3 regions of the Streptomyces sp. NPDC050528 genome follow, and region 2 is predicted to be linked to each of the others. Evidence: riboswitches for the same ligand, from Rfam matches in the RefSeq annotation. Region 2 holds a riboswitch; each other region holds the start of a gene.
What was found. A riboswitch is a leader RNA that binds a small molecule or an ion and turns the genes downstream of it on or off. The one in region 2 is predicted to bind cyclic di-AMP.
Positions count from the first base shown of each region.

Region 1: it holds a riboswitch for cyclic di-AMP, as region 2 does, so the genes downstream of both, ACIBK4_RS23480 (M23 family metallopeptidase) here and ACIBK4_RS11545 (NlpC/P60 family protein) in region 2, are expected to answer to the same signal.
Region 3: it holds a riboswitch for cyclic di-AMP, as region 2 does, so the genes downstream of both, ACIBK4_RS43965 (M23 family metallopeptidase) here and ACIBK4_RS11545 (NlpC/P60 family protein) in region 2, are expected to answer to the same signal.

Region 1 is NZ_JBITHH010000006.1:504,399-506,592, reverse strand. Features, by position in the region: gene ACIBK4_RS23485 (M16 family metallopeptidase) at 1-1,070, shown strand, start outside; cyclic di-AMP (ydaO/yuaA leader) riboswitch at 1,285-1,437, shown strand; gene ACIBK4_RS23480 (M23 family metallopeptidase) at 1,450-2,194, shown strand, end outside.
Region 2 is NZ_JBITHH010000003.1:36,863-39,056, reverse strand. Features, by position in the region: gene ACIBK4_RS11545 (NlpC/P60 family protein) at 1-1,122, opposite strand, end outside; cyclic di-AMP (ydaO/yuaA leader) riboswitch at 1,131-1,304, opposite strand; gene ACIBK4_RS11540 (DUF1996 domain-containing protein) at 1,639-2,194, shown strand, end outside.
Region 3 is NZ_JBITHH010000017.1:224,596-226,789, forward strand. Features, by position in the region: gene ACIBK4_RS43960 (PP2C family protein-serine/threonine phosphatase) at 1-426, shown strand, start outside; cyclic di-AMP (ydaO/yuaA leader) riboswitch at 661-817, shown strand; gene ACIBK4_RS43965 (M23 family metallopeptidase) at 829-1,839, shown strand; gene ACIBK4_RS43970 (aldo/keto reductase) at 1,905-2,194, shown strand, end outside.

The DNA.
Region 1 (2,194 bases), on a different contig from region 2:
GGCTGCGCCTGAGCCTTGAGGTCCCGGCCTCGCGCCTGGCCAAGGGCCTCGGCCTGCTCTCCGACGCGCTGCGGGCGCCCGCCTTCGCCGACAGCGAGATCGAGCGGCTGGTCCGCAACCGCCTCGACGAGATCCCGCACGAGACGGCCAACCCGTCCCGCCGTGCCGCCAAGGAGCTCTCCAAGGAGCTCTTCCCGGCGACCTCGCGCATGTCGCGCCCGCGCCAGGGCACCGAGGAGACCGTCCAGAAGATCGACTCCGGGGCCGTACGCGCCTTCTACGAGCGGCACGTTCGCCCCTCGACGGCCACCGTCGTGGTCGTCGGCGACCTCACCGGCATCGACCTGGACGTGCTCCTGGCCGACACCCTGGGTTCGTGGACGGGGTCCACCGCGCAGCCGCGTCCCGTGCCGCCGGTGACCGCCGACGACACCGGGCGCGTCGTGATCGTGCACCGTCCCGGCGCCGTCCAGACGCAGCTGCTCATCGGCCGCGTCGGCGCCGACCGGCACGACCGTGTGTGGCCCGCCCAGGTGCTCGGCACGTACTGCCTCGGTGGCACCCTCACCTCCCGCCTGGACCGTGTCCTGCGCGAGGAGAAGGGCTACACCTACGGTGTGCGGGCGTTCGGCCAGGTGCTGCGTTCGGCACCCGACGGCACGGGCGCCTCGATGCTCGCCATCAGCGGCTCCGTGGACACCCCGAACACCGGTCCCGCGCTGGACGACCTGTGGACGGTGCTCCGCAAGCTCGCCGAGGGCGGACTCACCGACGCCGAGCGGGACATCGCCGTACAGAACCTCGTCGGGGTGGCGCCGCTCAAGTACGAGACCGCGGCGGCCGTCGCGAGCACGCTGGCCGACCAGGTCGAGCAGTACCTGCCCGACGACTACCAGGCGACGCTGTACCAGCAGCTCGCCGCGACCGGCACCGTGGAGGCCACCGCGGCGGTCGTGAACGCCTTCCCGGTGGACCGTCTCGTGACGATCCTGGTCGGCGACGCGGAGCAGATCAAGGAGCCCGTGGAGGCGCTCGGCATCGGCGAAGTGACCGTCGTCGCGGCCGAGTAGACGACCCGTAGCGAGCCGACGAGCGGCACGCGCGCGTGGGGGCCCTGGTGACGGAAGCGTCACCAGGGCCCCCTATTGTCCGAATTGGGGGAGAGGTTGCCTGTCTGCCCTGTGGCATGTGCAACAAAAACCGTGATCCGTTTGGGGATTGAAAGTTGTCCCCCTTAGCGTCGGTCCGGCTGTCCGTCAGGCACCGCGCCGCACTCGCGGCACCGGACAGTCATCGCCGAGTCCCCGTACGGCGCGAGCCAGGGGAGCCGGGGACCCATGTCCCTGGGGTGAATCGGACCCCCGTAGAGGGAGTCCGTAGGAGACCTTCCTGCTCCGAACCCGTCAGCTAACCCGGTAGGCGAGAAGGAAGGAAAGGACCAGCCACTCCATGGCGTTCACCCGCGCCACCGGGAAGCACCGTCGCCCGAGCCGGACCCACCGCACCACCGTTCGTGTCGCGAGTGTCGCGGCCCTCACTACCACCGGCGTCGTGGGCACCCTGGCCGCCGCCCCGGCGTTCGCCGCGGAGCCCGCCCCCGAACAGACCGGCCTCACCCCCGTCATCGCCATGGGCGACGCGGTCGCCGAGAAGATCGACGCCCAGGCCGTCGCCCAGCAGCAGGCCGCGGACGAAACGCTGGCCAAGGAGGTCGCCCGCGCCAAGGCCGCCGCACTGGCCAAGGCGGAGCGCGAGGCCGAGGTACGCGCCGCCCGCGCCGCCGAGCGCAAGAGGCTCAACACCTTCGTCGCACCGGTCTCCGACTCGTACGTCTCCACCGGCTACAAGACCGGCGGCTCCCTGTGGTCCTCCGGCGCCCACACCGGCATCGACTTCCATGCCTCGACCGGCACCTCCGTGCACGCGGTCGGCTCCGGCACCGTCGTGGACGCCGGCTGGGGAGGCTCGTACGGCAATCAAGTAGTGATCAAGATGGCCGACGGCATGTACACCATGTACGGGCACCTGTCGTCCATCGGTGTCTCCGTCGGGCAGAGCGTCACCCCGGGGCAGCAGATCGGCCTCTCCGGAGCGACCGGCAACGTCACCGGACCGCACCTCCACTTCGAGGCCCGCACGACCGCCGAGTACGGCTCCGACGTCGACCCCGTCGCCTACCTCCGTAAGCACGGCG
Region 2 (2,194 bases):
CGTGGCGTACGAGGTCCGCTGCTCGGTCACCATGGGCATCTGGCCGGTGGACCATGCCTGTTGCTCGGGGACGATCGGCATCTGGCCGGTGGACCAAGCTGGTTGCTCGGGCGCGATCGGCATCTGCCCCGTGGACCAAGCTGGTTGCTCAGGGACGATGGGCATCTGGCCTGTGGACCAGGCCTGCTGCTCGGGGATGACGGGCATCTGCCCGGTGGCCCAAGCCTGTTGTTCGGGCACGATCGGCATCTGGCCCGTGGCCCACGCCTGTTGTTCGGGCACGACGGGCATCTGGCCGGTCGACCACGCCTGCGGCTCCGGGACCATCGGCATGGACCCGGTCGACCAAGTCGTCTCCGGGGTGGGCCAGTTGGTCTGCGCGGGCGGCCAGGTGGCACCCGTTGGGGCCGATTCGGTGCGCGGCGCCGCGATGTACGGGAGCAGCTCCAGGTCCGCGGTGAGCGGGTCGAAGACCGGCGCCGGGGCGGCGGCCGCGAGGGTGAGTTGCTGCGGTTCCACGACGGGTGCGGGCGGTACTTCGATGGCAGGCACGGGCGGCAGGTCGAGGACGGTCGCCTGCGGCATCTGAGCCATCTGCTGCATCTGGGGTGCCTGCGGCGCGGCGGGCGGCAGCGCGGCGACCGGCAGAGCAGTCAACTCCGCTACCGGGGAGGCGAGTTGCGGGGTGGCGAGCGCCGGCGCAGAAGTGCCTGCGGTCAGTTCGGCCACGGCGCGGCCGGGCGGCGCTTCGAGCGCTCGGCCGCCGCCCTCGGTCTCGGGGCGTCGTTCGGACCGCTCGGAACGGGGTGCCGCCGGACGCGCGGGAGTCCTGCCCGGCGGCAGGACCGCCGGTACGGTCGGGCCGAGTTGGGCACGGGCCCGGTCGAACCACTGCTTGGTGACGGCGTCGAGAGCGGGGTCGGAAGGACGCGACGCGCCAGGACGGGGCTCGACGCGCTGACGCGGACCCCCGGACATCTTGCGCGTGGCGTTGTAGTTTCCGGTGGCTGTCTCGGCCCTGTCGTAAAGGGAGTTGATCCGCCGCTGCACTTCGTCACGGCTGGGTCGGTCGTCCACGGTGGGGCCACTGCCTCCGGTGCGCGTACGTCGTTCTGCCGGCATGGCAGACGTGCTCCTTCCGTATCGCGCCTACCGGGTTAGCTGTCGGGTTCGGGCGGCCGATCACGGAAGGATTGCCCTACGACCCTTGCCCGGACGGGCAGTTGGGCCGATTCACCCCAAGTCGGTTGGGTCCCCGGTTCCGGCTGTCGCGAGCGACACACCGGATTCGGCGCAAACCGTGCGGCCCGGCGCTGATCGCCGGAGTAGGTCGTACGGTCTGAGCGTCAACTTAGCCAACGTGTGTGCCTCGTGTGAAGGTTGAAGCGCGATATGTCCGATACGTTTTTGTGACCTTTACCTCTCCCAAACGTGTCCCGGGCTCATGAGCCCGCCGAGCCGGGTGATCCATATGAGGTCGCTATGAATTTTTGGGACGGTTGAACACACCGGCATCCGGCTCCGTATTGGAACGGGGGATTTCCATGCCGGGACGATCCGGGCCGACCGATACGTGTAGGAGCAACTTCCTTGGCACGCAACACGCGCAGACGCCCCACGGGCGCACGACGCGCGACGATGGCAGCAGTCGCCCTGATGCTGGGCGGCGGAGGACTGGTGGCGGCGAACGTCTACGCGTCGGCGTCCGAAGGCTGGGGTGGTGATTCCGCCCAACAAGGGTCTCCGGACGCGGCGTCGGACGCCGCCACGATCGACTGCCCGGACATCGGCACCCAGTTGACGACGGTCCCGGACGAGGCGAAGACCGAGGTCGACGCCCAACTCGCGCTTCTGGACCAGCAGATAACCGAGGCCTACCAGAAACTGAGGGACTCGACGGAGTCCATACGCCAGGACGCCTCCTTCGCCGACAACGCGATCATGAATCCGTTGAAAGAGAAGCGGGCCGCGACGATCAGCCGGATCGACGACGCCATCGACCGTGTCGGCGACCGCCCGGAGGGACTCGACGCGCTCGCCGGCTGCACTCTGATCGCCCCCACGAACGAGAACGGTGACCAGGGCGGCGACGGGAACGGCAACGGCAACGGCGACGACCAGAGCGCCAGTGCGAGCGCGAGCGCCAGTGCCAGTGCCGGCGGCCAGGGCAACCAGCCGGTCGCCAATGGGCCGG
Region 3 (2,194 bases), on a different contig from region 2:
GACGGACTCGACGCGTTCGAGGGGTTCACCACGGCCGTCCTCGCCGAACTCCCGCACGGCGACGGCGTCGTACGGATCGTCGACCGGGGACATCCGCCGCCGCTGCTCCTCCAAGTGGACGGCACCGTAAGCGTGTTGCAGGTCGAGGAACCCGCACTGCCCCTGGGAATGGGGGAGTTGGGGGTCTGGCCCGACCGCGCCGAGGAGTTCGCGTTCCCGGGCGGGGCGACTCTTCTCGTGCACACCGACGGGCTGTCCGAGGCGCGCGACGCCCGCGGGGTTTTCTACGACCCGGCGGCGCGGCTGGCCGGGCGGACCTTCCGTACCCCCGAGGCATTGCTCGGCATCCTCGCCAAGGAGGTGCGCCGGTACTCCGGGGGCTGGATGACGGACGACATGGCGATGATCGCCGTACGTCATCCATGACCGAATATCACGGGCCGTGACCGGGCGAGCGCCCTCCGCATAACAACTGACATACCGTCAATACCTGTGGGAATTCTGAGACTTGGCCAACTCGCCCGTTTTTCGCCGGTGGTGGGCCCTTCGTCCAGCAAGGAAAGGTTAATGATCAAGCCGAACAGCTTGGAAACGGGCGCCCGTGTCTATTAACGTTCGATAACGCAGCGCGGTCGTCCCAGCCGTCACAAGAGATGGCTCCGTGCGCACGCGCCGAATCCCGCGAGGGAACCGGGGAACCACCACTTGGGGTGAATCGCTCGTCAACTGCCGTGGAAACACGGCCGGTTTACGCGCGTAGGAGACCTTCCTGCTCCGAACCCGTCAGCTAACCCGGTAGGCGAGAAGGAAGGAAAGGAGCACGCCCACGTGGCGTCCAACCAGGCTGCCCCAGAAGCCCCTGTCGTCTACGGCGGATACCGCCCCGACGAGGGCCCCTGGGAGGAGTGGAACCCCAGCGCGGAGTCCATTGCTCCCAACCGCGGCAAGCACCGTGTCGCCAAGCAGCGTGGTGGCGGAGGATTCGCCCGCAGCTCCACCGTCCTGGGCGTCGGTGTCATAGCCGCCGTCAGCGCGGGCGGTATGGCCAGCGCCAACACCGGCAAGCCGCCGGTCTCCATCTCCCTGCCCGACCTGCCCTCGGTGGGTCACCTGCTGGACGACTCGTCCAGTAGTACCCCCAAGGGCTCCGCGACCGCGCTCAGCAGCGTCGGTGTCACCACCACCGAGACCGCCAAGGGCGCCTCGGACGCGGGTGAGCTGCTGCGCAACCGGATCATGGCGCAGGCCGAACTCCAGCAGCTCCAGGTCGACGGCAAGTCCCAGGCCGCCGCCGAGGCCGCCGTCGCCAAGCAGGTCGACGCCGCTGCCGCCAAGGCCGAGAAGGACGCCGCGAAGAAGGCCGCCGACGCGAAGGACGCCGCGGAGGCCGCCGCCAAGAAGAAGGCCGAGGCCGCGAAGCTCGCCGCGCTCGCCAAGCAGTACACGCTGCCGGTCGCCTCGTACACGATCACCGGCACCTTCGGCCAGGCCGGCTCGATGTGGTCCTCCGGGTATCACACGGGTCTCGACTTCGCCGCGCCCACCGGCACGCTGATCAAGGCCATCCACAGCGGCACGGTCACCGAGGCGGGCTGGGCCGGGTCGTACGGGTACCGCACGATCATCACCCTCGACGACGGCACCGAGCTGTGGTTCTGCCACCAGTCCTCGATCAACGTCAGCGTCGGGCAGAAGGTCTCCACCGGTGAGGTCATCGGCCGCGTGGGCGCCACCGGCAACGTGACCGGGCCGCATCTCCACCTGGAGGTGCACATCAACGGTGCCGCGACCGCCAGCGACCCGGCGCCCTGGCTGCGCAGCAAGGGTCTCAACCCCTGATCTGTCCCTGATCTCTCCCTGATCGCCTGGAATATGCGGTTCCGGTCCGGCTGTTGAAGAGGGTCATGACTTCTCTTCGCAAGCTGGGCCGGTCCGACCTCGAGGTCTTCCCGCTCTCCCTCGGCGGCAATGTCTTCGGCTGGACCGCGGACGAGGCGACCTCCTTCGCGGTGCTCGACGCGTACGCGGCGGCGGGCGGCAACTTCGTCGACACCGCCGACTCGTACTCGGCGTTCGCGCCGGGCAACCACGGCGGCGAGTCCGAGACGATCATCGGCAAGTGGGTCAAGGCCCGCGGCAACCGCTCCGACGTCGTCATCGCCACCAAGGTCAGCCAGCACCCCGACTTCCCGGG